One region of the Listeria rocourtiae subsp. hofi genome, then DNA from elsewhere that is predicted to be linked to it. Evidence: riboswitches for the same ligand, from Rfam matches in the RefSeq annotation. Region 1 holds a riboswitch; the other holds the start of a gene.
The links. Region 1 has a riboswitch for thiamine pyrophosphate ahead of thiT (energy-coupled thiamine transporter ThiT). Riboswitches for the same ligand answer to the same signal wherever they lie in the genome.
Positions count from the first base shown of each region.

Region 2: linked by a shared signal. The riboswitch ahead of tenA (thiaminase II) and the one ahead of thiT (energy-coupled thiamine transporter ThiT) in region 1 are both predicted to bind thiamine pyrophosphate.

Region 1 covers NZ_CAUYTL010000002.1:217,796-241,178, reverse strand. The annotation lists gene R8925_RS02535 (MFS transporter) at 1-111, opposite strand, end outside; gene R8925_RS02530 (alkaline phosphatase family protein) at 131-1,399, opposite strand; gene R8925_RS02525 (AI-2E family transporter) at 1,463-2,503, opposite strand; gene murB (UDP-N-acetylmuramate dehydrogenase) at 2,622-3,536, opposite strand; gene R8925_RS02515 (hypothetical protein) at 3,562-4,401, opposite strand; gene R8925_RS02510 (hypothetical protein) at 4,589-4,876, shown strand; gene R8925_RS02505 (ATP-binding cassette domain-containing protein) at 4,931-8,101, opposite strand; gene R8925_RS02500 (SRPBCC family protein) at 8,246-8,656, opposite strand; partial or broken gene R8925_RS02495 (metalloregulator ArsR/SmtB family transcription factor) at 8,795-8,983, opposite strand; gene R8925_RS02490 (AAA family ATPase) at 9,090-9,590, opposite strand; gene R8925_RS02485 (ABC transporter permease) at 9,702-10,373, opposite strand; gene R8925_RS02480 (osmoprotectant ABC transporter substrate-binding protein) at 10,389-11,306, opposite strand; gene R8925_RS02475 (ABC transporter permease) at 11,325-11,978, opposite strand; gene R8925_RS02470 (betaine/proline/choline family ABC transporter ATP-binding protein) at 11,997-13,181, opposite strand; gene thiW (energy coupling factor transporter S component ThiW) at 13,788-14,279, opposite strand; gene thiT (energy-coupled thiamine transporter ThiT) at 14,282-14,842, opposite strand; TPP riboswitch at 14,923-15,030, opposite strand; gene R8925_RS02455 (ABC-F family ATP-binding cassette domain-containing protein) at 15,272-16,873, shown strand; gene R8925_RS02450 (DUF4352 domain-containing protein) at 17,133-17,783, opposite strand; gene R8925_RS02445 (Zn-dependent alcohol dehydrogenase) at 18,143-19,255, opposite strand; gene R8925_RS02440 (aldehyde dehydrogenase family protein) at 19,315-20,817, opposite strand; gene R8925_RS02435 (lyase family protein) at 20,801-22,126, opposite strand; gene R8925_RS02430 (IclR family transcriptional regulator) at 22,450-23,238, shown strand.
Region 2 covers NZ_CAUYTL010000006.1:50-8,529, forward strand. The annotation lists gene R8925_RS04485 (DMT family transporter) at 6-953, opposite strand; gene R8925_RS04490 (universal stress protein) at 1,047-1,511, opposite strand; TPP riboswitch at 1,763-1,870, shown strand; gene tenA (thiaminase II) at 1,952-2,650, shown strand; gene thiM (hydroxyethylthiazole kinase) at 2,628-3,434, shown strand; gene thiD (bifunctional hydroxymethylpyrimidine kinase/phosphomethylpyrimidine kinase) at 3,431-4,234, shown strand; gene thiE (thiamine phosphate synthase) at 4,227-4,844, shown strand; gene R8925_RS04515 (FtsX-like permease family protein) at 4,888-8,271, opposite strand; gene R8925_RS04520 (ABC transporter ATP-binding protein) at 8,282-8,480, opposite strand, start outside.

The DNA.
Region 1 (23,383 bases):
CGCCACTCCTTTAAAATAGATTGGTAAAATTGCCGTCGTAATCATAATCGAATAAACAGAATTTCCCCAATCCTGAAAAACCCAGCTTTTCTCCTGTTTTGTCAACTTCATCTAGACGTATCCCCTTTACTTAGTCAAAAATAGCTTCTATAATCGTTCCTTCTGTATTAGGTAAGTCAAGATTCAAAATCGCTGCGAATGTTGGTGCTTCATCAATGAGGCGCGCTCTTGGAATCACAGTCCCACTCTTTATCCCCTTACCAAATGCAATCATTGTTGTCGCATAATTCGGCTTCTGCGGAGAATAACCATGAACGGCTCGGTAAGAGTCAGGATTTCCGATATCACCAGACATTACTCGCTGCATCACTTCACCAACAGCATTATCTTTAAAATAATAGCCAGCCTTTGCTTCAAGCATGAGAGTGCACGTTTTATCTGCGCCAAATGCTATGGCCTCTTCCTGATCAAAAATTTGTTCGATACCTTCCTGACCTTCAAGAAGTGACTGAATTTCTGCAAGGTCCACCGTTCCCTTTGTATAAATATAGCATGAGCCGTCACAACTTTTGGCATAAACTTCCCATGCAACAATTTTATCTTGCTTCAGAGTAAGCCAGCCTTGTCCCGCAAACAAAACATTAAGTTGAATCGCCGAGTGTACGTCTATTTGATAATGATCGCCCAACACGACAAACACAGTCTCTTCATATGTACCGTTTCGTTTGGTAGCTTCGATTATTCTAGCCAACCGCGTATCATGACGTTTCAGTGCATCTTGCGCGTCCTGCGACTTTACACCGTGCGCATGCCGCATACTATCCATATCTACAAAGTGTGCCAATACCAAATTTGGTTTCTTTCGCAAAATCGTATCCTCCACTGCAGCAATCAAAAAATCATCTAATTCTGGCTGGGCAATTCCTCGTCGTAATTTTCCGAAACGTCGATTCATGTCCATTAAAAATCCTGGTGAGCTCCCCCACAATGATACCATCACTTGACTCAACCAAAACCGGTTTGGAAAAATCTCTGCAATATTATAATCAATCGAACTCCGCGCTGCCACAGGCCATAAAAAAGCCGCCGTTGTAAGACCTGCTTGTTTCGCAGCATCGTATAATGTCGGAACTTTAATTGCATCTCGGTACCAAAACCAGTCTGGGGATGCTTTTCTAGGCTGTATTTTTGTATTATTTACAATTCCGTGTTTTCTTGGGTAATGTCCCGTCACAAGTGTCGTGTGTGCTGGATATGTTAGCGAAGGATAAATCGTTTCCACTTTCGCCACATGAGCTCCATTTTCCTTTAAGAAAGCAAGCGTCGGTAAATCCGCTATATCCTCCAAGTCCTCTGCTCCCAATGCATCTAATGAAACTACTACTAAATAACGACTCATACTCTTCTTACCTCCATTAAAAAAAACTGGGAAAATTGCTTGACCAACCTTCCCAGTTCTAGCCTACTTGTCTATTATTTTATGATCTGGATGTACCATCACTTCATCTTTGCTAATAACTCCCAGCACATCTAGGAAGAACATGAATACCGGAATACCGACAATTAAGCCCCAAATCCCGAAGAAATGCTCGGAGAAAATCAACACGATGAATGTATAGAAAACTGGTAAATCTGTTTTAGCTGACATCAGTTTCGGATTCAATACATATGACTCTAATGCATGAATTACAACGACTAGCACCAAGATAATCAAAATATAGTTCACGCCACCGATTGTGTAGGCAATAATCGTTAGCGGTATCATCGAGATGATAACCCCTGCTACCGGAATAAGTCCTAATAGGAAAACCATAATGGCAAGTGAAAATAGTTGTGGGAATCCCATAATCCAAAGTGCAATCGTTGTTAAAACACAGTTTACTAAAGCAATCATGAACTGCGCTTCGATAACTTTACCAAACGTCTCATTGAATTTTGATCCGAAATATTTCACCTCGTCATAAATGAAAGCAACTTTACTTTGGCCAAACTTGCTAGTGAACAAAATCAGCTGCTCTTTTCCAAGCGAGAAAAACAAGCTTAAAATGAGCGCAATAAACGTATTCATCGCAACAACACCGATATTCGCTAAGTACGTGAATAAGAACTGAATGCCATCGTTCGCATATTTCGTTATTTCAAATTCTTTCGCAAGTCCCATAATATAGTTTACCGTCTCATTATTACTTGGTTTCGTGTAAAAATGATTGATAGAACGAATAAGTTGGTCCAGCTGCTCAATTAACATCGGAATATATTTCACTATCAACAATGCAATACCTATTGCTATAAACGCATACAGGATAATAACGATAATTTTTCGATAGATAGAAATACGTTTCAAAATAAAATTCTCTAACCTATTAATGAGGAAAGAAAAAATGAACGTCAGCAAGATAATATCAATCATGCTTCTAAGTAGATACAGGATAACGGCGATAATGACAAATACGAGCACACGCCGAAAACTGCGATTGTAAAATAATTTGGTTAAAGCGTCCAAAATGTCGTCCTCCTCTTGTTTTTAACTCCCTCTATTGTAACAAAAAATGATTCGCCATGCATGCCTTAACCTACAAATAAAAAAATCTCTCTAACCCAGCGGCTAAAGAGATTTCGGCTTACTTATCTTCCCCAATAATCTTAACTTCTGTTTCTAACAAGATACCTGATTGTTCTAACACAATCTTTTGGACATGTGCAATCAATTCCATGTAGTCCGTTGCTGTTGCATGGTCAATATTTACAATAAAGCCCGCATGCTTCATCGAGACTTGCGCGCCACCGATTTGATAACCTTGCAAACCAGCTTCTTGAATTAGTTTTCCAGCAAAATGACCTGGCGGGCGTTTGAAAACACTACCGCATGAAGGATATTCTAATGGTTGTTTTGATTCACGCATTTCTGTTAGTTCGTCCATTTTTAGGCGGATGGCTTGTTTATCAGCTAATTCTAGTTCAAAAACTGCCTCTAGCACGATGTAATGTTGATCTGCGATAGAACTTCGACGATATTTTGCCTCTAGTTGATCTTTTTTTAGGTGAAGCAGTTCTCCGGTCACTGTGAGGACAGTCGCTTCAATGAGAACGTCCGATATCTCACCGCCGTACGCACCTGCATTCATATACAGCGCACCACCAACAGAACCTGGAATCCCACAAGCGAATTCTAAACCGCTGAGTGATTCGTCCAGCGCAAAACGAGATACATCAATAATCTTTGCACCGCAACCAGCAATGACTTTCGTGCCCTCTCGTTTGATAGCGTGGAGTGCATCCAAGTACATGACAATACCACGAATACCTCCGTCCTTAATAATCAGGTTCGAGCCATTGCCAAGAATCGTTAACGGAATCTGATTGGCATGAGCAAAAGCGATCGTTTTCGCGGCTAGATCATGACTCGTAGGCATCACAAAAAGATCCGCTTTTCCGCCTGTTTTTGTAAACGTGTACGGTGCCAAATCCTCTTCTACCTTTACGATAAGTGTTGGAATTTCTTGTTTTAACTGTTCTACTATTTGAGTTATATACATGAGCCTTACCTTTCTTACGCCATTTCTAGGCTTTCTTATTTCGAATTAAAGGTCTAATCTTATCCATTGGCGGCTCGTACACGCGGCAGTGAGCTTCATACGCCTTGCCATAATCCTTTACACGAGCTGGAATATCCTGATTCGGGTTCAAGTTCAAATCATTTTCAAGCATTGGTATTAACGAAATAATTTGTTCAAAAATGTGGCCTGCTTGGGCTTCACTAAGAACAAAGGCTAATTTCGATAAAGCACGGCGCTGATCAGCAGGTAGCATCTTACCGTGCAATTGTGTCCACTTCAACATTTTTTTACGCGTATCACGTGTTTTCTCTAAGTAAAGGCTTTGGCCATACGCTGCTATAGCATAAGCGAGCGACAAATCCTCCGCATGATTCCAATCCTCTTCCAAAATTTCCTGTTGCGCTTCCACCTTTTCATTCAAAAGCGCGATGTCCTCTTGATAAATATCTAATTTGCGTTGTTGTTGCTTGTAAACCTCGAGCGCTAAATTCAATTCATCTATTTCCGACTGAAATTTCTCACCAAAGAGCCCTTTTTCATTCAAAATTCGTTGCACGCCCTCGATACGCTCTGCTGTAACGCTGTCCCGCTCTTTCATGATTTGCGTACGCTTTTTTAAGTAGTCAAAGTAAAAACTATATTTTTGAACCTCTATAATTACTCTTTCGGCTATGTCCCGATTGACGGTCAGACCATCTAGATTAGCAACAATAATGCCCGCAATTTTTCCAAGCATGGAATAGACAATCACTTCATATAAGTTCCCGTCTACGCGGACTTTGTATGGCAATGTATGATTGTTCTCTAACATTTTTTTATACACTTTCGGATTCTTATTTACCATCAATATCACCTTCAATCAGCAATTCTGTACCTATTCTTTCATTATAAATGAAAATGACCAAAATGTCAGGGAAAAGTTTTCAAAACCATTTTTGTTTACATAATAATGTTATCGTCATTTACATCTATCGATTTGCATAAGTCATCTATTTTAGCTATACTTGCTTGTGTAAGGAGTTGTCGCGAATATGCCTAAAAATGAAAAATGGAAAGCGCTTGTTGATATTAATATTTTATTTATCTTGTTTGGCTATATTTGTTTATATTTTATGTATAATGTGGCATGGCCTGAAAGTCTGCTGTTTATCGTCGCAATTCTAATGGGCAGTTGTGGCTGTCTTGGATTTTATTTGAGCATTAAGGGAATGCAGATGAAACGCAAACCGATGTATCAGATTTTCCTGATGATGGCTTCCATTATTCCAGCAATCATTGGTGTTGTTTATGTCATTATTTATTTCTTGACGCTCTTCTAAAAAGTCATAAAGCCCCGTGTCTGACTAATCAAAGTCGGTGACACGAGGCTTTTCTTAGTTATTTTGTTCTAGACATTCGTAAACGGCCATCATTTCTTGTTTATTTAACTCGCGGATGCGATTGAAAATTAGAATGTCAGCAACTGCATCTGTGAATGACTCTTCTGCCACCACATCGCGCACTTTTCCTGTCAGCCATGTTCCGACTTTGACGCCTTCCACAACTTCTTTTAACCCCTCATCGTTAATGCCTGTAGCAGAGCACGTCACGCACGGTATGGATAACTTTTGAACGCCGTCATGCAGTCCATCTTCGGAAATAATTTTCTTTCCTTTACAGAACGGGCATGATTGGGCTTTTTTCACCTTATTTATTTGCGTGACGATTTTTTTGTAGCCAAATGCTTCATAGACATAGGTTAGTTTTTTGTATTTACCATTGACGAAATAGGAATCGATAATCATTTCTCGCGTCTCGTTTATATTGGCAAAATCACAAATAGTCACTTGGTTTTTCTTGCTCATAGCTACAATATTGCGCTCTATTTTATCCCAAAATGGAATCGCGTTTTGTAATACCATTTCATAACCAACAAAGCTGGCTTGCTCTAGTTCTAGCATTTTTAAAGCAACTTGTTGTTCGCGTGGTAATAAGGAGACGTCTTCTGTTAGTGGCATGTCTCCGCCAACGATTTCCTTTACCCGCTCAAGTTCTGGAAGCGCACCGACTGTTGCAATTACTTGGTCAACTGGCTGCTGAATTAATTCACGAATGTCTATCTCGCCAAACATTAATTGTTTATGATGTCCTAGAACGCTTCCTTCACAAATCGGGCAAGTTACCATCTCACGTGTTTCCTTCATTTGTTCTTTAATAACTGATTTGGAAATCACGATGTAGCGACCGATAATTTGATTAAATCCTTGCCACGTTCTCGTTGCCTTACCAGCTTTATCATAAAACGATTTCTCCCAGTAACCGTATAAAAATGTGTGTTTTTCAGCTTCTGTCAGTTGATTGTACGGCTTGCTTAAATCATGACCAAGTTCGTTTTTTATTTCTTCAAACAAAAATTCAATCTTCTGGAACTGGAAAAATTCTAAGACTTTCATAACTTCTGGGTGCAACATGCCTTCCCAAAATGGTGCGTTACCGTCTTGAATAACGACCTCAAAATCAAATTTTTCAATGACGCGTCGGCCAGAGCAGTAAGGACAATGATTATCTGCTGAATAAAAATCAAAGCTTCTTGTATCCTTATTGGTCGGATGCGCTGCCACAATATGATTAATTAGCCCACCCATCTCAAAAAGAAAACTGTATTGACTATACAAATGCCGTTCCAAATCAATTGCGACTACAGGTGCGATTTTTTCTGATTCAAACTCGCCGTAAATTAAGCGGGCCATGGATGATAGACTTTTTAGAATTCCGCCTTTATAAATGTTTTCTGCGTTTTTGAAATAGGCCATATGATCTTTTTCCAGATAGTGAATGCCTGTTTGTTCTTTTAACGTAGATGTAATAGGCGCGGGCTGTATACTAGCCTCTCCATCTTTCTGCCGATAAAACGCTTCATGTGTCACAATATCCAATTTTTCGACCGGCTCGACTTGCCTTTTTCCAAAATCCACAATGAAATCGGAGGCATCTAGCATATAATCATTATGCTCAATCATTACCATAGAAACTGATTCATCTTGCAAAATCACTCGAATACTGTCAATAAACTGGTTTAGAATATTTTGGGACAACCCCTTAGATGGTTCGTCAAAAATGAATAGTGTATGTGGATTTTTAGAACCCGAAAACAGTTCTGAAACTAAGTGTACACACTGGAATTCTCCTGTGGACAGTGTCTGTGTTTTTCTCTCTAGCGTCAAATAGCCCAAACCTAATTTTATCAGTAGGCTCAAACGTTTGTGCGCAAGATCTTGTTTTGGTAACTCGTCAATAATATCCTCAATTGAACGTTCAAAAATTGCGTCGATGTCATCGGTATATTTCGTCAGTTTTTTCTTAATATCAAGGAAAGTTGCGACAGTGGAACGGCTTGTAATCGATTGATTGCGATTTTGCCCAACCATAACTAACTTATCTTTCGGGTAGCGTTTTAAGAAATCTTTTGCGATACATTCGTTTACTAGCGTCGATTTCCCACATCCGGATTCACCGGTAAACGTAACAAGCCTGTTTTGGGGAATCTCTATTTCCTCCATTTGAATATTGCGGCAATGAAGGTCTTTAAATTGATAATATTCCATAGGCGTTTCCTGATTTATTCCCACATGAACTGGTGCTGGTCGCGGTGATTCTTCTACTAATTTCCCACCGTATTTTCCACTTCCTGGGCCGAAAAACAGTTGCTCATCCGTCGCATCGAGTACTGTGTCGGAATGATCAATTAGCCAAATTTGATTTTTATAGCCCAGCTGTTTAATTTGTTCTAGAATTTTCAACAAGGTTTGGTGATCTAAGCCAACCGAGATTTCATCAATAATAATAACCGTGTTTTCGCTTGTCGCCATAAATTCGGCCAAATAAAGACGCGTTAATTCGCCACCAGATAGCGTTCCCATAATGCGGTTTAGCGTTAAATAACCGATATTCATGTTAATAATATTTTGCAAGATATGTTGCTTGCCTTCGCTTAGATTTAATTCTTCTTTAAGTGAGAGCAACGTTTCCATACTTAAATTATTCACATCCGAAATGCTATGCTCGCTTCCTAATAATTCGATTTTATACGTCTCAACTTCAGGGTTAAAGCGTTTTCCACCGCACTTTTTACAAGTCACATTACTATTACTTCCGCGCCCTTTACAGCCAGTACACCAACCTAGCACATTATTAAACGAAAAAAGCTCTGGTGATAAGTCAAATTTCTCTGCCATCGTGACACGAATTTCTTTAAACACGCCTGTATGCGTTCCAATCGTAGAACGCGGATTAGATGAAATAGATGACTTTCCTAAAAAAAGTACGAGTGGCATCTCTTCCATTTTGATAGCACTAAAATTCGTATCCATAATTTCAGGAAATAGATATTGATATTCTGCTTTCGGTAATAGCGATACAAGACGTTTCTTAGATTCTTCACCAATTGTCTGGCAAAAAGTCGTTTTTCCTGACCCAGATAATCCGGCGATTCCCAGCGATTTTTCTGTTGGTAATTCCGTATCCAGATGATCAATATTGTTCGCAATTAATTGATTTATTTTCATTAGCGTATCTTCTCCATTCTCCAATCTAGTCATGACGCTTAAACACAATTATCGCATATCTCATTATGTAAGTTCAACTGCGAATAGCTCCTCACAAAGAAAGAGCGTAATTCCATTTTTTAGAATCACACTCTGTTCACTCACTTATGACAAGACGGTGCCAAGCTTGTTGCCCATCTCTGTCCATGCGTAGGTCGCACCCTCGATAGCACCTGGACGCGATTTTGTTTCCTCGCTGAAGCCACTTTGGTCTAAGCGTAACTGTACGGTGCCGTCCGCATTTTTAGTTACTGTCCAAGTGACTGTAGTCGTTTCACCAGCACTTGCCCACGTATATGTGATTGAATTTGGCTCATCGATATTCAAGACTTCGCAATTGACAATGCCGTCCCACCATTCAGAAGGCTCTGCGCGGAATTGGAATTTATGCCCTACAACTGCCTTGAAGTCGTTATTCCAAATCCATTTCGCGAGCATATCTGAGTCTGTTAGTGCGTTCCATACTTTTTCTACTGAGCTTGTGAACTTAAAATCTAATGATACATCTGGTTTCATGTTTTGTTCCTCCAATAATTGATTTAATTTTAACATTCGTTCTTTCCAAAATCCTTCGTAATACGATACCCAGTCTTGAATTTCCTGTAATGGCTGGGCGTTTAACCGGTATCTGGTTTCACGTCCCACTTTTCGCGCCACCACAAGATTGGCTTCTTTCAAAATAGCCAAATGCTTGGAGACGGCTGTGCGACCCATATTAAAATGAACCGTTATTTCGTATAAGGGCAATTCTTCTACATCGTTCAGTATTTGAAGTATTTTCCGCCTCGTTGGATCGGCAACAGCATCATAGACATCTCTTACTTGGCCTTTTTCGCTAAGCATACACACCACCTTTTCTTCTCTAATGTTCATTCACAAAAATAGGACACCTTTTGTTGTCGTGTTCATTATACGACACCAAAAGGTGACATGTCAACTTTTTATTTGCTTATGTCCTAGATCCGTTTCTAAGAATAAGAGTCATTATCTCGTTTTCCGATAATTTTTCTGGGAGTGTTATTTCATTTTCGACACCTAGATAATCTTCTTCTAGCCACCATTGTTTGAGTTTCTGAATGCCAAATTCATGTGCATTTTTCTTGGTTTGATGTCTCTTTACTGTTTCGGAAAATGAAAGGTTAAAATAATAGACATCTGCGTTGTTATCAAAAAACTGAATGAGTTTATATAGCATATCTTGATATATTTCTTTACCAAGAATACCTTCTACAATGACATATTTACTCTTGTTTTTTCCATATTCTGCAATTATTCGAATAAGTTCAACACTTGGATTGGCGTGACGGTCCTTTACATGCAGCATATCACGACGAACTGTGTCTTGGGAAACAACTAGCGTGCCTGGACCTAGCTCATGCTGCAACTGTTTGGCGATGGTTGTTTTACCACTTCCAGAGTTTCCACGAATAATAATTAACTTTGTTTTCATGCAGTCTCCCCCTAAAACCGAACCAATTATTATTTATTTTGCAAAAAAAATTTTTTACCCAATCAAAAACGAACTATTAATCCGATTAAGGTCATAATAGTTCGCTTTTATTTATAATGCTTCTACAAATTTTTTCTTTTTATTCTTTACGGGATTTAATTTGCGTTCGACCCAACCGAGTAACACATCGGCCATAACAGCCATCAGCGCTGTTGGAATCGCCCCAGCTAAAATAATTGCCGTTCCGTTTGTTGCATTCGTTCCACGGACAATAATATCACCAAGCCCACCTGCTCCAACAAAAGTACCGATTGCTGCAACACCGATTGCGATAACTAGGGCATTTCTAATCCCCGCCATGATAACGGAGAGTGCTAACGGAATTTCAATCATTCGCAACACTTGCCACTTCGTCATACCCATCGCTTTTCCTGACTCTAATAGCGCACCATCTACGTTTTGAATGCCTGTATACGTATTTTTTAGGATTGGTAAGATGGAGTAAAGGAATAGGGAAAGTACCACTGTATTTGTTCCTAGTCCCATTACGAGCATCAACATGGCGAGCAAAGCTAAGGCCGGAATCGTTTGAATTACGTTCGCCGTTTGAATAACCCAACCAGCTAGTTTCTTCTTACGTGCAATGTAAATACCTAGTGGAATCGCCACAATTGCCGCAAAAATAACACCATAAACACTCATTAAGAAATGTCGCCAGAATGCCTCCATGACATAGGTTGCATTGTTTTGATAATAGTCAATGAGTTGTGAAAAAGTTTCCATTTTGTCGACACCTCCTTATTTATTTTCAAAGTAATTATGTTTCTTCAAAAACTCCTCGGCAACGATAGACGGTTCTTTTAATTCGCCATCTGCTTGGTAGTTTAATTTTTGCATTTCTTCCGTTGAAATCGTGCCAACTAGTTTATTAATCGTTGTTTTTAGTTCTGGATGTTCTTTTAAAATAGCATTGGTAGCCATTGGGGATGCATCATATGGCGGGAAAAATTGCTTATCGTCTTTTAGGACAACAAGATCATACGTCGGAATCCGGCCATCTGTTGAGTAACCAAGCGCCACATCCATCTGATCGTTCTTAAGCGCCGTGTAAATTAAACCAATCTGCATCGGAAAAATTTTCTTGAATGTGATATCATATTCTTTGGAAAATGCCTTATATCCATCTCCAGCTCGCTCCATCCATGAATTATCAACCCCTGCAACAAGTTGATCTTCCACTGGACGCATATCGCTAATCGTCTTCAAATTGTATTTTTTAGCGGTATCTTGTCGTACCATAAAAGCATAGGTGTTCGCAAAACCATATGAGTCAAACCAATATTGATCAAAACGCTCCGAAAAGCCTTTTTGCACGGCTTCCATTGCTTTTTCAGGGTCTTTTATAGGTTCTTCACCAAGCGGTCCAACTAAATCGGTTCCTGTGTAACGCGTAGCTGAAATATCAATATCGCCATTCACCATCGCTTGGTGTTGCACAACAGACGAACCAAGATTATTCACCATTTCTACTTTTAAATCTGTATCATGTTCAATCATTTGCTTCACAATATTGCCTACAATCTGTGATTCCGTTGTTGACATCGTCCCAACTTTAATCGTGCCATCTGTGCTTCCGCCAAGTCCTGGAAGGGCACAAGCCGATAAGAGTGATACGCCAAGCAGGATGACAGCGGCAAGTTTGAGCGGTTTTTTCATCATTTTTACTGTCCCTCCTTACATATTCTCTTTTGCTGCACGAATCGCTTTTGGTGTAATTCGAACTTCTAATTTGCCTAGGAAAAATTCAACTAACAGCGCCAAAATTGTAACTGGAATCGCACCTCCGAGAATTAAATCTGGGCGATAAAGATTCAAGCCGTTAAAAATAAAATCACCGAGACCGCCCGCACCAATGTATGAGGCAAGCGTTGCCCATGCGATGATGTAAACGGCGGATAAACGAATACCTGCCATAATGACCGAAATTGAGTTAGGTAGTTCGACATTTTTGATTAGTTGCCAAGAAGTCATCCCCATGCCGCGCCCCGATTCAATGAGATTTTTATCCACACCACGAACGCCGATAAATGTGTTACGCATAATTGGTAGCACAGAGTAAATAAACAATGCTACAATCGCCGGTACTTTACCAACGCCAAGAATTGGAATAATAAAAGCTAAGATGGCAAGTGATGGTACTGTTTGTAACACACTAACTATACCGATTACAAAATTAGCGATTTTTGGCGAGCGTGTTAAAAGAATGCCCACCGGTACAGCCACGACAATCCCCAATATAACCGCAGAAAGCGAAATATAGAGATGTTCCCACGTTTTTACTAGCAGGTCATGGCCGTTGTCTTGAAAAAATTGTGTTATCGCGTCCATTAAAAATAACCTCCTACTTTACTCGTGTACTTCTTCTTTTTCAAGCTCTTGCGCAGATTCCGCATGTTCTGCCGCAGCTTCTTCTAAATCGCCCCAAATCGAATCATAAACAATATCAACAAGGCTTGCGCGCGTTACAATCCCTACCAAACGATTTTTCTCGTCGACAACTGGTACATACTTGAAGCCTCGTTTTAAAATCCGCTGCATTGTATCGCGTAGCAAGGCATCCTTCCGCACATAGAAAACATTTTTGTCCAAAATATCAACAACTGATGTCGCAATCCTGCGATTATGCTCGATTGCCTCCACATCAATAATTCCTTTCAACACATTTTGATCATCTGTCACCAGAAGCGTATCAACACGGCGCTCTTTCATTAATTGGATAGCCGCTTGCAGTGATTTATCCGCCGTAATCGAAACAGGTGCCTTATTCATGATTTGCTCTACATTCGTCACATTAGGTCGTGCCTCAATCAAGCGATCTTTCCCAATGAAATCTTCTACAAATTTATCAGCAGGATTACGCAAAATCTCATCCGGCGTGTCAAATTGTACAATCTCGCCACCTCGCATAATCACAATTCGATCCGCAAGTTTGATAGCCTCATCCATGTCATGCGTGACAAAAATAATCGTCTTTCCAAGCTCTCTCTGCAAATTCTTAAATTCCTCTTGCAGTGAATCACGCGTAATTGGATCAAGCGCACCAAAAGGCTCATCCATTAAAATCAAATTTTGTTCCGCAGCAAGCGCCCGAAGCACACCAATCCGCTGTTGCTGTCCACCACTTAGCTCATATGGATAACGATCTAAATATTCTTCCGGTAAATCGACCAATTTAATCAGCTCTGCCGCTCTCTCATTTTTCTTCTCTTCCGACCATTTCAAAAGTTTCGGAACGAGTACAATATTTTCGCGAATTGTCATATGTGGCATTAGCCCAATCTGCTGAATAACATACCCAATCGAACGACGCAATTTCACTGGATCTTCCTTCATGATATCCTTGTCGTTAATAAAAATTTGGCCATTCGTTGGCTCAATCAAGCGGTTAATCATTTTCATCGTTGTTGTCTTCCCGCAACCACTTGGCCCGATAAAACAAATAAATTCGCCACGTTCAATATCTAAGTTTAGATCATTGACGGCTGTTTTACCGCCCTTGTAAATTTTTGAAACATGCTCAAATCTTAGCAATCTAGACACCTCCGAGTTTAATTGACTAGCACAATGCTAGGTGAAAGCTGTGAATCAAATAACCCTTGACTCGCGATATATGTATTTCCATTCTGTTATAAAAAAGGAAAAACTTACCAATAAAAAGAAATAAAAGTTGGGAATAAACGCCTCTCAACTTTTAACTGGTTGTATAAATTAGAACACAGTTATAGCGAGTAAGAAATCAAAAAGTTGATTCTATTCCAAATAACACAGCCCTTTCTAATCCACATTATAACGTAACCAAAATTAAAAAGCGAATGAGCACGCCTCATATGTGCCTATTCCAATAGAAAAAAGCTCCATCAAATGCACTACTCATAGGCATTTAGGGAACTTTTGAAATTTCTTATAAAAAACAAGATTCACATGGAAAAATAGCGGTTTTTATTCAGATAAAGATATAGATTTGAATTGCCAAAATCGGAAAATAACACTTAAACCTCTATCAAGTAGGTGCAGAAATATTGTTATATATGGCCAATAAAGAAGCGCCTATCTCTAGCTAGGAGGCAGGCGCTTCGGTGTGCTATAAAAAATTTTTCTATCTACATTGTAGTACGTAAAGAAATCATCGTAAGCTATTTACAATAATCGATTTGTAAGTGTTAATCTGGTATCTATTTTTCTGAGAATAATATAGCCTATAAGCGCTCCAATGAGAGAACTCAAGAAGAACGAGGGAATAAACACCCACATTGTCATTTGTTGTGTTAAAAATAGGCGAGCAATAAGATAGCATATTAGAGCACCGAGAACCCCCGTTCCAACCATTTCGCCGACAGCTGCTAACCAGAGCTTTTTCGTATAGTTGTAGAGCAGCCCCGCGAACAACGCGCCAATCATACTCCCAGGAAATGCAAAAATCGTGCCTGTTCCAAAGAGATTCCGCAAAACAGAGGTTCCAAACGCTTGCGCTACAGCATATCCTGGCCCAAGCATCACAGCACTAATCAAGTTTACCAAATGTTGTACAGGAGCAATTTTTGCAAAACCGACTGGTACAGAGATAAAACTACTTCCTACAAAAGAAATTGCCATGAGCATTGCAGTATAAAGCCATTTTTTTAGCACCATAATTATTTAGGCAGAAAAAGCCTTGGTGAGATTTTCATCAAGATGGTAACAATGATTCCTGCCACGATAATCGTTGCGATACAACTCGCACCATTCATCACAATCGAAAACAATTGCGCGGACCAACCTTTAAAAGCATAAGCTCCCCAAAACAAGACGCCCGCAAGATAATGCCAGAAATACCGTGCCACGCCGCCAATAACCATCGTTCCCCAAGCCCAGCCAATCGCTTTGCCTAACTTCTCCTCTTTCAAATAACCACGAACTTGCACCGCAAACACGCCAGCAAAAGCAATAAATGCGAAGGCAACAATATACTCAATAAATCCTTGTAATGGGCTCAAAATATAAGCTTTCCCTGTCACAAAATGAAGCAATCCCCACAATAGTCCTGAAAAACCAGCAGCCCAAAAGCCACGTCTAATCGCAATAATGTACATCGGAATCATGCCTAAAGATACCGAAAATGACGATCCGAAATCAACGGGAATAAAGCTGAGAACCATTGCTAATGCAGCAAAAATAGCACATTCTAACATTGTTAACAATCGCGTATTACGCATAAAAATACCCCTTTCTTTTTTTGGTAAAAAACGTACCGCAGAAGAAAGGAGTCAAATCATCAAACTTATGTAATCAGATATAACTTCATTCGCCACAATCCCTACGCTCGTATTAACGAACAGGTTCAAAGGGTCAGATTCCTAAAAATCAGAAATCAATCTCAGCCAAGGCCCCCCCTGTGGTAACGTCTATTCATGAAGTGGATTCTATTTCAGTCCCAAATCATGGATGCCCAAACAATACACCAAGATTTGTAAGCTTTGGCGCCTTATTTGACTATCTGGTTCTCATTATAGCAGTATATTTTAGAAAGTCCAGTTCCCTGCTCTTTCATTGCATGAGTATTCGTGATAGAATAGGAGTAATTGCGTTTTTGGCATTCAATATGAAAATTTCAGTTGAGAACGCGCGAATTTGGGAGGACGAAAATGTTAACTGTAAATAATGTATCTTTACGTTTTGGCGATAAAAAATTGTTTGAAGATGTTTCCATTAAATTCACACCTGGAAATTGTTACGGCTTAATCGGTGCAAACGGTGCGGGGAAATCTACTTTCTTAAAGGTGCTTTCTGGTGAGCTTGATTCACAAAGTGGTAACGTGCATATTCCGGCTGGTGAACGTTTAACTGTTTTGAAACAAGATCATTTCCAATATGATGAAGAAGTTGTTTTGAAAACCGTTATTCGCGGACATGAGCAACTTTTCAAAATCATGGCAGAAAAAGACGCGATTTATTCAAAAGAAGATTTCAGCGATGAAGACGGTATTCGTGCTGCAGAGCTAGAAGGTGAATTTGCAGAACTGGATGGTTGGGATGCAGAACCTGACGCTGCTGTTTTGCTTAATGGACTGGGTATCACGACTGACTTGCACGATAAATTAATGAAAGACCTTACAGGTAGTGAAAAAGTCAAAGTTTTGCTAGCACAAGCACTATTCGGCAAGCCTGATATTTTACTTCTGGATGAGCCTACCAACCATTTGGACATTAAAGCGATTCATTGGTTAGAAGAATTTTTAATCAACTTTGAGAATACGGTTATCGTAGTTTCCCATGACCGTCATTTCCTTAATAAAGTATGTACGCATATTGCCGATCTTGATTTCAGCAAAATTAAGCTGTATGTCGGTAACTATGATTTCTGGTATGAATCTAGTCAATTGGCACAAACAATGATGGGCGATCGCAACAAGAAGAAAGAAGAAAAGATTAAAGAATTGGAAGCCTTTATCGCACGTTTCTCGGCTAACGCTTCGAAATCAAAACAAGCGACTAGCCGTAAGAAAATGCTTGATAAAATTACACTTGAGGATATTCAGCCTTCAAGTCGTCGCTACCCGTTCGTACAATTCAATCCTGACCGAGAAGTTGGGAATGATCTCCTTACTGTGACGAACCTTTCGAAAACAATTGATGGTGTGAAAGTACTTGATAACGTGAGCTTTATCATCAATCGTAATGACAAAGTTGCGCTTGTTGGTGACGATGAAGTTGCAAAAACAGTATTCTTCCAAATCCTTGCTGGTGAAATGGAACCTGATGAAGGTGAATATAAATGGGGTGTAACAACAACTCAAAGCTACTTCCCTAAAGACAACTCAGAGTTCTTCGAGGAGAACGACTTAAATCTTGTAGAATGGTTACGCCAATATTCGCCACAAGATGATAGCGAGGCTTTCCTTCGCGGTTTCCTGGGCCGCATGCTGTTTAGTGGCGACGAAGTATTGAAAAAAGTTCGCGTTCTTTCCGGTGGTGAAAAAGTTCGTTGTATGCTATCGAAAAACATGCTTTCTGGTGCCAATGTGCTGTTGATGGACGAACCTACCAACCATTTAGATTTGGAATCAATTACTGCGCTAAATAACGGGATGATTCAATTTAAAGGGGCGATGATTTTCGCATCACATGACCACCAGTTCTTGCAAAGTGTTGCGACACGTATCATCAACCTTTCAAAAGATCAGTTCTATAATAAAGAAATTTCATACGATGAGTATCTTGCTGAAGCATTGAATGTGACGGAGTAAGTTGAAAAAAGCAGTAGAGACGCCGTATTATGGCACGTCTACTGCTTTTTTATTTGTTGGGACTGTTCGAAATGCAATGAGTCACAGCCCCAATATACTTATGAGCATTGTGAATAGGCGTTCCTCTAAATTTTTTAGAATGCAGATACCATTCATCGCTATAATTCTGATAAAAAATCGGATTGTATACATAAAATGCTTATTTCCTAGTCAAAAATAGCACTTCCCACCGGGTTTCCCAGATAAGAAGCGCTATTTATCATTTTTTCAAATTAAGTCGTCCTGTATCGCTTTTGATCAGCTTGTCTTTATTATATGTCGACCATGAAAATTGGAACCACTGAATATCAGAAACCTTATCCAGTTTGTCAAGCGGAAAAACAATACGCCCCTTTATTGTAGCACCCGGCTTCATTTTGCCATCAATAATATCTGATAAAATAATATCAGCAGCTAATTGTTGTCCATTGATTGTTGTTAGCTCACCTTGTAACGGATAGGTAAGCAATTCATCTTTTGTGTTATTTTTAATTTCGATTGCAATCGTGAGTGTTCCTGGCATGTCTTTATCTTCCATTGTAGAATGTACAACCTTCTTCTCGACAGTAACGGTTGAAATTTTCTTATCCATTCCATCCGCATTATTATGCCAATTCACATTATATATTTCTATTCCTTCTGATTTCGTTTTACCAGTCTTGCTATCAGAGGAATAACTTGCAACTTGTTCTTGGAGCTTGCTGTAATTACCAAATGAAATAAATACGCCGATAATAGAAATGATGATAAGAATACTAGCCCCAGTTACGACGAAAATGCCGATTTTGCGTTGTGATTGGGCGAATAGCATGATAAGTCCGATGATGAACCCTAGAAATGAGACACCCATTAATGTTAACCAAATGGCCATGTTTTAACTCTCCTTGCCTGATTGTTATTATTGTACTATAACATATGTTGAAGCTCTTATAAAGCATCTTTTGCTGAATTAGAGCTTCAATATGCATGCGAGCTTCGCGAGCAGGTAATCCTTCAGCAGCTCTTATAAAGCATCTTTCACTGAATATTAGAGCTTCAATATGCATGCGAGCTTCGCGAGCAGGTAATCCTTCAGCAGCTCTTATAAAGCATCTTTCACTTAACATTAGAGCTTTCAATATGTACGCAAGTATTGCGAGCGTGTAGCCTTTTTCAGCAAATCTTATAAAATATCTCCCTCAAATAAGACAAAAAAAGACTAAAACATTACTGCTCTAGTCTACATTGTTTTTAAGCAAATTCAATAACCGTTCTTCCCACATTAACTGCACTAATATCGTAGAAGTCTGCAAAAGCTTCGTTGATTTGCTCTAGCTTAATTTTTCGCAAAACTAGGTGATCTAAATTAAGTTTTCCGTCTAAGTACAATTGCGCAAGTATTGGAAAATCACGAAATGGCTGAGAATCACCATAAAAACTACCGCGCAATGTTTTCGCAACTCGGTGGAAACCGCCTGCCGGTAACGCTACTTGTTTACTTGGATGAAACGCGCCGACTACAACTGTAGTTCCACCTTTTCGTGTAGCTTTCCATGCTGTTTCCGTCGCAATCGTATTCCCAGAACAATCAATAGCAAAATTAACACCAAGATTACCGCTAAGCGATTGGATCTGCTCAATCACATCTTTATCTAGCGAATTGACTGCATGCGTGGCGCCGAATTTCTTTGCAAGTTCTAAATTATCAGCTTTAATATCGCATGCAATGATTTTTTCTGCACCCGCAATTTTAGCACCTTGAATCGCATTTACGCCAACCCCACCAATACCGAAAATAGCAACAGTTGAACCTGGAGTAACGCCCGCAGCACGCACAGCAGCATTGTATCCCGTTGCTACACCACAACCAATAAGAGAAGCTTCTGCAAAAGGCATGTTTTTAGGGATTTTTACACATGATTTTTCAGGGACAACTGTATATTCCGCAAAAGTTGATAATAAGGAATAATGGTAAGCCTGCTCCCCATCAATAGAAAGCCTGGATGTCCCATCGAGTAAAGTCCCATCAAACATTGGTCCAAAAGCAGATTCACATAAATTCGGCGTACCTGCCGCACAGTAATCACACGTACCGCAAAATGGTACCCAGTTTAGCGCCACGTGATCACCAGGGTTCACACCAGTGACAGCGCTCCCAACTTTTTCAACAATACCCGCACCTTCATGCCCTAAAATGCTCGGTGTTGGCGTAGCTCCATCTTCAAAAGCATTTAAATCACTATGACACACACCTGTTGCTTTCATTTTTACAAGTACTTCTGTTTCTTTCGGATCGGCTAGGTCCACTGTTTTAATTTCTAACGGTTGCCCTAATTTAGTCATAACCGCTGCTTTCATTTTCATGATTTATCCCCCTAGAAAAGCGCCTTACTCCAATTCGGGTATCGACGCTCGTGTCAAATTTAATAAGCGAACCAGATTGCTTTTTGTTTCGTGTAAGCAGCAAGTGAATGTACCGCGAATTCCTTGCCCCAACCACTTTGTTTCCAGCCTCCGAACGGGCTTGCAAAATCGTAACAACCATATTTATTGACGAAAACCATCCCAGCCTCAAGTTGATTCGCCACACGGTGTGTGCGACTAGCATCATTCGTCCAAAAACCAGCAGCAAGGCCATATGTCGTATCATTCGCGATGCTTACAGCTTCTTCTTCCGTTTCAAATGGAATCACACAAAGAACCGGGCCAAAAATCTCCTCACGCACTGCTTTCATCGTGTTATTCATGTCAGATAGAATTGTCGGACGAACATAAAACCCGCGTGCATTATCTCCTGTCATATCTCGGAATCCTCCAGCTGCAACTGTCCCGCCCTCTTCTTTCGCACTCTCGATATAGCCAAGAATCTTCTCCATATGAGCCTCTGAAACCGACGCACCTTGCTGTACATCTGGATGAAATGGATTGCCTAATTTATAGCTATCTGCATATTCCGCCAGTTTTGCAACCACTTTATCGTATATTTCATTTTGGACAATTAACCTTGTTGGTGCCGAGCATTTCTCTCCTTTGTGTGTGAAAAGCCCATAAAAAGATGTTTCAATCGCTTTATCCAAATCCGGTGCATCTGCAAAAATAATATTTGGCGATTTGCCACCAAGCTCAAGTGATACTGCCTTCAAATTAGACTCAGCCGATGCACGCACTAAATCGCGCCCAATTTCAGTGCTTCCCGTAAATGCAACTTTATCAACATCATTGTGTCGTGCTAGTGCCTGACCAACAAGCCCATCTCCAAGTGCTAAATTAATCACGCCTGCTGGCAAAATGCGGGCCTCATCAATAATTTCAAATAAGCGAATAGCTGAAAAAGATGTTTTCTCAGACGGTTTTAAGATGACCGTATTTCCCATTGCAAGCGCCGGTGCCAATTTCCAAGCTGCCATATCGATTGGGAAATTAAACGGAACGATTTGCCCACAAACACCAATTGGATCGCGCGTCGTCACACTTAGAAAATCACCTTCAACAGGATTATTTTCGCCGTAATATTTATTCGTCCATCCTGCATAATAGTCAAATAAATCTGCTGCTTCCTGCACATCATCTTGATATGACTCGGTGTATAATTTTCCGTTATCAAGCGACTCAAGTGTTGCCAGTTCTGCTTGATGTTCTAAAATTAAACGCGCAATGTCACGCATCATTTTTGCCCGTTCCTTACGTGCCACCTTTTTCCAAGTCGTTTCGAAAGCTGCTTTAGCACTCGACACGGCCATCCCCACTTCTTTCTCACTGCCAGCATAGATTGAGCCAATCACCGTACCATCAATCGGACTAATCGACTCAATCGTCCGTGAAGTTTCGATCCACTGACCGCCAATGTACATTTTTTTCGGCCTATTTAACCACGATTTCGCCCACTCCAATTTTGGTTGCTCAATCCCCTTAAATTCTGCTATCATTTATCGCCACTCCTTCTAAAATTTCTAATAGTTCTTGTCTCGTCTTTTCAGCTAGTAAATTTTGCACTTCCCGATACGTAAAATGCTCTTTCAAATCCACAACGATTGGAATCAGTGCCTTGGCATACGCTGTACATCGCGATTCATTGACGTTCAATCCCTGCAAGCAGCGTTCGGCAAGCAACGTCACAATCTCACGGAGTTGTGTCACAATTTCCAACAATTGCATGCCCGCCATATGTTCAAACACATTGAGATCGGTATCGCTGTGCCGGTAGCAAAGATGTATTGTCTCCACCTTACCGATGATACTAAAAGCGCCCTGCATCACAGTTTCCGGAATAACAGGATTCACCTTTCCTGGGAAAAATGTAGAACCTGCCATTAAAACAGGCAACACAAGCTCGCCTATTCCCGTCTCCGGACCTGATGATAAAAACCGCAAATCCTGACAAATTTTTAGCAATGTTTCTGCATAAAGTTTCAAAATATCCGCTAGTTCTGTAATAGCATCAATATTTTGTGCAGTATCAAAACCATTTTTCGTCAAACAAAGCTCTAAGCCAGTCACATCGCGCAACTGGTTCATTATTTCTGCTTGGTATGCTTTACTAGCACCTGTCCCCGAGCCAATCACCGTTTTTCCAAGATTCACCGTCAACAAAGCCGGCATTGCATTTATCACTTTTTGCTGGCGACGCTCCAAAACCTCCTTATAACCGCTGAAACGCTCACCTTGCTTGAAGCGCATGCCATCTTGCATACAAGTTCGACTAATCGTATCGATTTCTGCAAAACTAGCCACCTTATCTGTCATTTCCAATTTCAAAATATCCATACTAGCCACCAACTGCTCAAAATCACGGTATAGCGCAATATATAGCGCCGTATGACACGCGTCAGCTGTCGATTGTGAACCGTTCACATCATTCGTTGCATCGACGCCCATTCCGGCAACGTGCGCCACCACCTCATTTACATTCACATTCGTCGCGATGCCACCACCCCCATGATAAGCATCAACAACAAAATCATCCCAATTAGCAGCTTCCATCAACGCATCGCACGCCGTCACAATTGCCCTTCCTTTTGCAACACTGAGCTCTGAGGTCGCCATATTAACTAAACTTGCAGCCTTCTTTACTTCTAGCATCGCCCGAATAAAAGTTGGTTTTCCAGATAGTAAAGTACCAGAAAAAGATAAATTAGTTACTGCGCGTGCCGTCAAAATACCGTATTGCCGATTTGCTGGAATTTCTACTTCACCAAGATAATCTCGTTCTATCCGTGATTCAACCGTCTCAGTCATTATTCCTGTCCGACCTTTCTTTAAATTTCTGCTTTTGATTGCGTTCAAATAAAGAAACCGCTTACGAAAAATGCAGTAAGCTACACTTTCACCTCTATAAAAGTCGCATTTTGAAAATAATCCCCCAACTATTTTGTTCACAATACGAATTTTATATTTCTTAATTTGAATTTAAAGTTATTATAAGACAGAAAAAAAGCAACGTCAACATTGTGTTTTTATGCACGTACTATTAGCAATAAAACCTGACTTGCCTCTGCCCCAACGACTCTAAATTGAAAAAATGTGCTTTTAAAGCTATAATAAATAGTATGAAAAAAATAATGGAAGACTCACCTAAAAAAAATATTTCTACTGTGCAATCCGTTGATAAAGCGCTTTTATTATTAAGAATGATCAGTGAAAGTAAGATTGGACTTTCGATTAATGATCTTATCGCCAAAACGGGATTTAACCGTACAACCATTTGGCGCTCACTTAATTCTCTCGCAGAGCAAAGCCTTATTGAACGCAATGCGCAAACAAAGCTTTATACAGTCGGTACATTTTTTTATTTGCTATCAAATAAGAATAATTACCATCAGTTTCTTATTCGCCGGACGCACCACTTGATGAAAGAACTGTGCGCCGAAGTTCATGAGAGCGTGCATCTAAGCCTGCCACTCACAACAACGACTTTAACCATCGAACAATTGGTGCCTAAAGATCAAGTAAAGCTCATTGATTATATCCATGTTGAGCTGCCACTTCACTCCACTTCAAGTGGCAAAATTGTTCTTAGTTTGCTGGAAAAGGATGACTTGGAGGCAATTCTCGCTGGGCATTTAACGAGTTATTCACCGAGTACAATTACTGATCCAGCCAAGCTCCGCGCCGAGATTGCTTTGATTCAAAAAAATGGTTATGCAACTGTATTTGGCGAGTTAGAAACGGCTGAAAATGGGCTTTCTCTTCCGATAATGGACCAAAATCAGCAGTTAATTGCTTTGCTGAGCGTTTCTGGACCAGGTTTTCGGTTCACTAAGGACAAGATGAACGAAGCATTACCGATTATTAGAAAATATCGTGATTTAATGACAACATCGATACTCCGTGAAACAAGTATGGAATAATTCAGTAGCAAGATTCGCGCCGTCCACTAAAAATGGGAGTTGCGTTATCTTGCTTTTTTGATATATTATTCACAAACTAATTTATCCCCTTCAATGCAACAATAGCCTATCTGATGCTTGCTAAAAATAAAGTATTGACAAAGTT
Region 2 (8,480 bases), on a different contig from region 1:
GGAGCCTAACGGCTCCTCCTACTCGATTGGGGATTTCGGACTCTTTTTCTAGCACGAATGAGCTCAGGTAAGGCACCAGATCCTAGTATGACACCAATGATAATTAGAATAAAGCCAAGAATTTGCATTAAACGGATTTGTTCATTTAGAAATAAGGCCGCGCCGATGAGCGAGAAAAATGGATTGAGATTCATAAAAATAGCTGTTTGGGATGGGCCGATTTGTCCGACTGCAAAGTTATAAATTAAGTTTCCAAATGCTGTTGCAAGTAAAGCTGAGGTGAGGAATAGTAGCCACATAGATGGTGAATGACCGCTCATTTGGGCGAGGCCGCCTGGTTCTTCAATAAGACTTGTGAAAAATAGTAAAATGGAGCCGATTAGTAGCATATACGCGGTCATTAGACGTGGGTCGAGCGAGCCGGAGATGCGTTTGATTATGATGAAGCTAAAACATTGGGATAGGATTGCGATGAAGACGTAGATGTCTCCTAATGAGGCACCTGAGAGTCCTTGCCCACCAGTCAGCACGATGAGCGAAACGCCGAAAAGTCCAGATACAAGGCCGATTAGTTGTGGCATAGAAATGGCTTCACGTAAAAAAATAACGGCTAATATAGCGGTTAGAATTGGACCGATTCCTAAGATAAGGCCGCCATTTGTCCCTGTAGTCATGGTTAGACCTGATGCTAGGAAGTAGTGATGTAGAAAAATATTGAACAGACTTCCTGCAAATATGTATAAAAATTCGCGATGTGTCGGGAGTCTGAATTTTCCGATGGCCAATAAAAAAAGGAAGACAGCGATTGCGGCTGTAAATATTCGAAAGGATGTCATTGTGATAGGCGGGAAATGGGAGACTAGAATTTTAGTTGCGGTTACGTTTAGTCCCCAGCTTGCCATGACGAGAACTAGTAGTAGGTAGAGGGTTGTTTGTTTTTTTCCGCTTTGCATGTTGGTATGAGCCTTCTTTCTTGGTTACTGTATAACAGGTAGTATAGCATAATAAAACCAAGCAGAGAATACCTACCTACTTGGTTTTATTGGTTATTCGACTTTTTTGCGGTCGCGCCAGTTTTTTCCTCGGACGATGATAACGTCACATGGTGCATGAGAGGCGATATAGGATGATACGCTACCCATGATAAACTCTTCGGTTGGCGTTAATCCGGTAGATCCGACAAGTACTAAATCGGGTTCGAATTTGCTGATAAATTTTTTCACAAAAGTTGTTTTTGGCGTTCCAAATTTGACGAATGTTTCTACATTTTCGACGCCGAGTTTTTCTGCTTCGGTTTTATAGATTTCGACAAGACCTTTGCCGTATTCTTTGGCTTTTTTTGCGTATGTTTGCTCGTAATCGATAAGTGGCGCGATTCGACGAACATCTGCGACAAAGCCGATTCCGAGTACTGCTCCGTCTCTTTTTGCAATTTGAATACCTCGTTTTAGAGCTTCTTCCGCTTCATTGGAGCCGTCCACACCTACTAAAATCCTATGATAGATTGTCATTTGACTTCCCATCCTCTCTACGTTGGTTTCCCCTTAGTACCTCCATACCCATTTTTTCGGTGGATAACGCGTATTTTTTGGAGAATCGGATTTATTTATGGTACACTTGTGGTGAAAAACGAATAGTTGGAGACTGGGGTGCGACACAAGATAGAGCGATATTTTGTCCTTTTTAGTTGGATGAAAATTATGCTTTGTAAATCGAGCGAAAGCGAACGCTTGCCGCCGATTTACCCTGTGTAGCAACCAATCTCTTATACTGGGGGAGTCTTACTTAAGACCGAGATATGAATATTAATTCATGGACCCTTTGAACCTGTTGAGTTAGCACTCGCGTAGGGAAGTATTGGGAACTTGATGTAAATATCATGACGCCTTTTCTTGCGCTATTGCTAGTGCCGGGGAAGGCGTTTTTTTGTATGAAAAAAGGAGGAGATGGAATGATGCGGTTTTCGGAAGTATTGCGTGCGGAGAATCAGGAAGTATGGCAAAAGAGTAAGGATCATCCATTTGTGAGGCAGTTGGTGGATGGGAGTTTGGATAAGGCGGCGTTTCGTTACTATTTATTGCAGGATCATTATTATTTGACGCATTATGTGAAGGTGATTGCGCTGGGGGTTGCTTATGCGGATGATTACGTAGCGATGATGGAGCTTAGCAAGTCGCTTGCGTCTTTGGAGAAGTCGGAGCTTGTGATGCGGGAAAAATTTTATCCTTATGTGGGTATTGGGACGGCGGATTTGATTGAGGTTGTGGCGAGCCCGGCGGCTTATCATTATACATCACATATGTATCGGTTGGCAGGATCGCACTCATTGGGCCGTATTTTAGCGGGAATTTTGCCGTGTTATTGGTTGTACTGGGAAATTGGTGAGCAGTACGCGGATTACGTTAGCCCGGAGCCGTTGTATCAGTCTTGGATGGAGATTTATCAGGATGCGGGCTATGCGGAAGGCTTGCAGCGACAGATGGATTTGCTGGACAGGATTGCGACTGGGTTGACGGATGATGATTTGGTGGAGTTGCGGGAGGCTTTTCGGATTAGTAGTTACGCGGAATTGGCGTTTTGGGATATGGCATACAAGCAGAAAACGTGGGATGGGAGAGGTGATTTGGATGGCGAATTGGCATCTTATTGAGGAGGTACGGACGCGAAATCCGTTGGTGCATACGATTACGAATTTTGTGGTGGCGAATGACTCAGCGAATGGTTTGCTGGCGATAGGGGCGTCTCCGATTATGGCGGTGGCTATTGAAGAAATGGCTGAACTTGGCGGAATGGCAGATGCAGTCGTAATTAATATTGGCACGCTGGATAGAGGATTGGTGGCGTCGATGTTGGCTGTTGGAAAAGCGGCAAATCTGGCTGGAAAACCGGTTGTTCTGGACCCAGTAGGTGTTGGTGCGACTTCATTTAGGCAAGAGACGGCGCAGTTATTATTAAAGGAGATACAGTTTGCTGTGATTCGTGGGAATTTGGGAGAGCTGGCGAGTATTGCTGGTATTTCGTGGCAGGCGAAAGGTGTTGATGCGGGGTTTGGAGATGCTTCGCAAGCGGCGGAGATTGCTTTAAAAGTGGCACGCGAATACCGGGCTATTGTGGCGATTAGTGGCGCTGTGGATACTATTTCGGATGGCAAGCGTGTGATAACGATTGAAAATGGAGATGAACTTTTACCGAAAATTACGGGTTCGGGTTGTTTATTGAGTTGTGTGATTGGTGCTTTTGTTGGTGTCACAGATGATTATTTGGATGCGGTTGTTGTGGCATCAGCGAGTTATGCTATTGCTTCGGAGTATGCTGTGAAAAGATTAGAGCGGAGATTGCCAGCTTCTTTCCGCGTTGCATTTATCGATGAGTTGGCAGTATGGGACGGACATAATCAGGAAAAAGTGGCACAGATAGAGGAGGTTCCGCAATGATATTTCCACAAGCAGTTACGATTGCAGGGTCTGATAGTGGCGGTGGGGCTGGGATTCAAGCGGATATTAAGACATTTCAGGAGCGCCGTGTCTTTGGGATGTCGGCAATTACGGCGATTACTGCACAAAACACGCTAGGCGTTCGTGCGATTCATCCAATTCCAGTTGATATTCTGGCGTCACAGATGGAGGCGCTAAATGATGATTTCTCGATTACAGCTGTCAAAACGGGCATGTTGGTGGATGAGGCGACGATTGATACTGTTGTTTCTAGATTACGGCGCTTCAATTGGGGTCCGCTAATCGTTGACCCTGTTATGATAGCTAAAGGGGGCGCATCGCTCGTGAATGATGATGCGATTAAGTCTATTCGCCAAAATTTGCTGCCACTCGCATCGATTGTAACGCCGAACATTCCCGAAGCAGAAGCGCTGACAGGTATGAGGATAAGAAGTATAGAACAAATCGAAAAAGCCGCGAAACAAATTCAAAAATTAGGCGTTGAGACGGTTATCATCAAAGGTGGGCATAGTGAGAATAAGCAAGAATCACGAGATTATGTTTTAGATGAGAATGCAGCATTTTGGCTAGAGGCGAAAAGAATAGACACGGAGCACACACATGGAACGGGCTGTACTTTTTCAGCATGTATAACGGCTGAACTTGCAAAAGGTGCAACGACGGAATACGCGGTTCGTACAGCAAAAGCATTTATCACGCGTGCTATTTCGGATCCGATTTATATTGGCCATGGACATGGGCCGACTAATCATTGGGCGCATCGGAAGGAGAATACGTGACATGTTAAAAATCTATTTTATCGCTGGGACGCAAGATGTTCCTAGGGACAAGCTACTACCAATTTTGGAAACATCGCTGCAATCAGGTATTACCTGCTATCAATTTCGTGAAAAAGAGCTTGCGAATCCTGATGAAATCGAACTGCTTGCTAAATCATGTCAGAAACTTTGTCGCAAGTATAGCGTTCCTTTTTTTATCAATGATGATGTGTCGCTGGCACTAAAGATTGGAGCGGATGGTATTCATGTGGGGCAGGATGATATGGCGATTTCGGATGTAATTGCAAGCTGTGCTGGAAAAATGAAAATTGGGCTTTCTGTCAATACGCTAGAACAAGCAAAGAACGCAACAAAGTATGAGCAATTGGACTACATTGGTGTTGGACCAATTTTTGAGACGAGTTCGAAAGTTGATGCAAAACCGACGACTGGTTTGGAATTGCTACGCGATATTCGCCAGTCTGGAATTACTTTGCCAATGGTTGCAATCGGCGGAATTACATCAGGACAAATGAAAGAGATTAGGAAGGCTGGAGCACAAGGCGTGGCAGTTATCTCGGCAATTACTCGTTCGGAAAATATAGCGCAAACAGTTGCCAATTTTAAATGAGAATAAGCGACTTTTCTTGAAAACGGAGAAAAGTCGCTCATGTTTATTCTACTGATTTTAAAGCTTCAATCATGTCTACACGTTTTAATTTGATGTGCATAACAATCATGACGAGCGTTGAGAATAGCAGCGTTAATATCGCGGCGTAAACGTAACTCATCGCGTGAATAGTCGGGCTGAACATCAGGATGTCAACTTCTGCTGTTGAGGTGACGAAACGATGCAGGAAAGTACCAAGAACAAAGCCGACGACAATGCCCATCATGGTTAAAATGAGATTTTCACGATAGACGTACATCGTGACTTCTTTTGGATAAAAACCGAGTACTTTGATGGTTGAAAGTTCGCGAATTCGCTCGGAAACATTAATGTTAGTCAGGTTGTAAAGAACGATAAAGGCGAGCGCTGCGGCTGAAATAATTAGGACAACAATCACGACGTCAAGGCTATCCATTGTACTTCCAAATGCGTTGCTTGCAGTATTTGTATATGTGACAGCGAGCACGGCTGGATTTTTAAGTAGCTTCTCTGCAAAGTTATCCTGCCACTTTTGATTTGTATTGTTAAGCAGAAGAAGCTGTGTGTTATATTCCGGCTGGCTATTGAAAATTTGGTTGTAATACGTCGGCGTCATGTAGATATAGTGCATGGCGTAGGTTTCTGTGATGCCCGTGACCTTGATTTTGTAACTATTATTGTCGCCGTCTTTGATAGTTAGTGAGTCGCCTGGTTTGACGCCATACAACTTAGCGAGTTTTTCTGATAAAACTGCACCATCATTGGTTAGTGGAACGGTTTTATGTGTTTTACGATCGCGTAGCACGACATAGTTGCTAAAATTGTCTAGTGTTTTTGGTGTAATGAGCGTGGCGCCTTGATTTGCCACGCCTTTTTCGATTGCCGTCATATTTTTTTGAGAAACATCAAGTGCACTTTTGATATTTGGTGTGTTATCGATAATCGTGTTGTAATCCTGAAGAGGCGTTTTTGTTGCATTACTATCTAATACGACAACCGCGTCATACTTCATAATTTGGTCGTATTGTAGTGGAACGATATCACCAATTGAGTTTTTGAGACCGAATCCAGTGAGCAGAAGCGCTGTACAGCCAGCCACACCAAGAATTGTCATCAGCATCCGTTGCTTATAGCGGAAAATATTTCGGGCCGTCACTTTACTCGTAAAATTCATTCGTTTCCAAATGAAAGGTACCCGTTCCAGCAAAATTCGTTTCCCGTTTTTCGGCGCTTTTGGACGCATCAGGGAAGCCGCGTTTTCTCGTAATTCGGCGCGACATGATACGAAAGCCGTCAAAGTGGTGCAAAACAGCGCCACGGCAAGTGAAATCAGGCTGTAACTCCAATACCAAGAAATATCAAGCGCCGGTAAATTATAAAGTGAGCCGTAAGCCACAAAGATGATTTGTGGAAATACTTGAAACCCAATTATGAGCCCAATCATAGTTCCCGTAAGGCTGGCAAGCGACCCGTATACGAGGAATTTAGCGATAATATCAACGTTGCTATAACCAAGCGCTTTTAACGTACCAGTCTGTGTTCGTTGCTCTTCAATCATTCGCGTCATCGTTGTCAAACAAACAAGTGCTGCAATCAAAAAGAAGAAAACAGGAAAGGCGGTGGAAAGCGATGCAATCCGATCTGCATTATCTTTATATTCCGTATAACCTGGATTATCCGTCCTGTCACTAATAAAATACTTCGGTAAGTCTAGCGCGTCCAGTTTTTCCTGCGCAATTTGGAGGTCTTTTTTCGATGTAGCAATTTCCGAAAGAGCCTTCTTTTTCCCTGCTGCAAAAGTTGCTAAATTTGCCGCATAGGTCGCTTCCCCAGCGTCTAGTTCGGCTTTTGCGTCCGCAAGTTTAGCGTCACCAGCTACTTTTGCATTGGCAAGCTTCTGTTTCCCAACATTTAGTTGTGCCATACCATCTGCGTAATCCTTTTTGCCTTGAGCTAATCTATCCTTCGCTTCATTAAGTTCGCGTTTTTTAATAGCTAGTTCCCGTTGTTTGTCAGCGAGTAGCTGGCGATTTTGGTTAATTTCTTTTTGTGCATCTGCGACTTCTTTATTAGCCATCGCAAGTTGATTCGAGGCCTCATTTTTCAGGCGATTTAGTTGTGCTTCTGAAAGTGTGCCATCAAAATAGGATTGGATATATCCACCAAGTTCGGGATCAAACGCGTTCGCATTATCAATAATTTCCTGTTGTGTTTCCTTATCTAAATCAGCAATCGGAATATCGCCAATGGTGTAGTCTTTCACTACATCATATAAGCGTTGAACCATTGCGAGTTGTTCCTTGTTTTCATCAAGTGTCATTTGCCCATCTTCAAGTTCTGATTGCGCCTCGTTCAACTGCAATTCTGCGTCTTCAATCTGCGCCTCACCATCTGCAATTTTGCGTTCCGCTGTTGCAATATCTTTCTTAGCCTGCGCGAGTTTGGCGGTATTTCTATCAATTTCTGCTTGAGCGTCTGCAAGTTTGGATTCAAGCTCACGCTTTCCGTTGTAATACTCCGCCCAGCCCTGATCTAACTTCGCGCGCGCCTCATTTAATTTCTGCTGGTTCTTCTCGATTTCAGCAAGGCCATCCGCGATTTTTTGACGTCCCTCATCGATTTTCACCTGACCATCTTCTTGAATCGCGTTTAAGCGCGCGGCTGGCTGTCCTGCAAGTGCCTTTTTTACGAGTGACTTATTCTTTTCAATCGTCGAGTCATATTCATCGCTATAAGCTTCTGACTTCGCCGTATTATCGAACGTCATAAGTGCGGTCGAGTAATATTTTGAATCGAAATCCACCTCAGGAACAACTGCAAAAATATCCGCGCGTCCATTTCCAATCTTGGAAGTACCGCGAGTTCCTTCCTCGATATAAGCCGCCGAAGAAACCATCCCAACAACTGTAAATGTAGTTTTATGGAACTGGCCCTTCATAGCGCTGCCATCACTATTCACAAACGTAACCTTATCACCAATTTTATAGTAATCGTTGGCTTTCTTGATGGAATCAATCGCAATTTCACCACTTTTTCGCGGTAACCGGCCTTTCTCGACCGTATACTTATTAATCAGATTATTTTGCGATAAAGAATACACCTTCGTAATAAGTAGCGAATCTTGCAACATCACATCTGCTGTATAACCAGGCTGGACCTGTCGAACGCCAGGGATTCCATTTAAGATAGCGATGTCATCTTGATTTATGCCGTACGTGGACTGTACTTGTAAATCCATCAAATTCTGTGAGTCATAATATTTATCAGCTGTGTGAATCATATCAGGACCAGTTGCTTTCAGGCCTACAAAAAAGGCAACACCGAGCGCGATTAGTAGGAAAATCGAGATAAATCTGCCTTTAGATTTTGCGATTTCTCGCCATATGTCTTTCCATAATGCTTTTTTCATCGGATTCTCCTTACCATTCAATGCTGTCAATCGAAACTGGATTTGCCTGAATTTTGACATCACGAACTTTGGCGTTATTAATCTCAATAATACGGTCAGCAATGGGTGTAATAGCGGTATTATGCGTTATAACAATCACTGTCGTACCAGTATTTCGACACGTATCTTGTAACAATTTTAAAACTGATTTCCCGGTGTTATAATCAAGC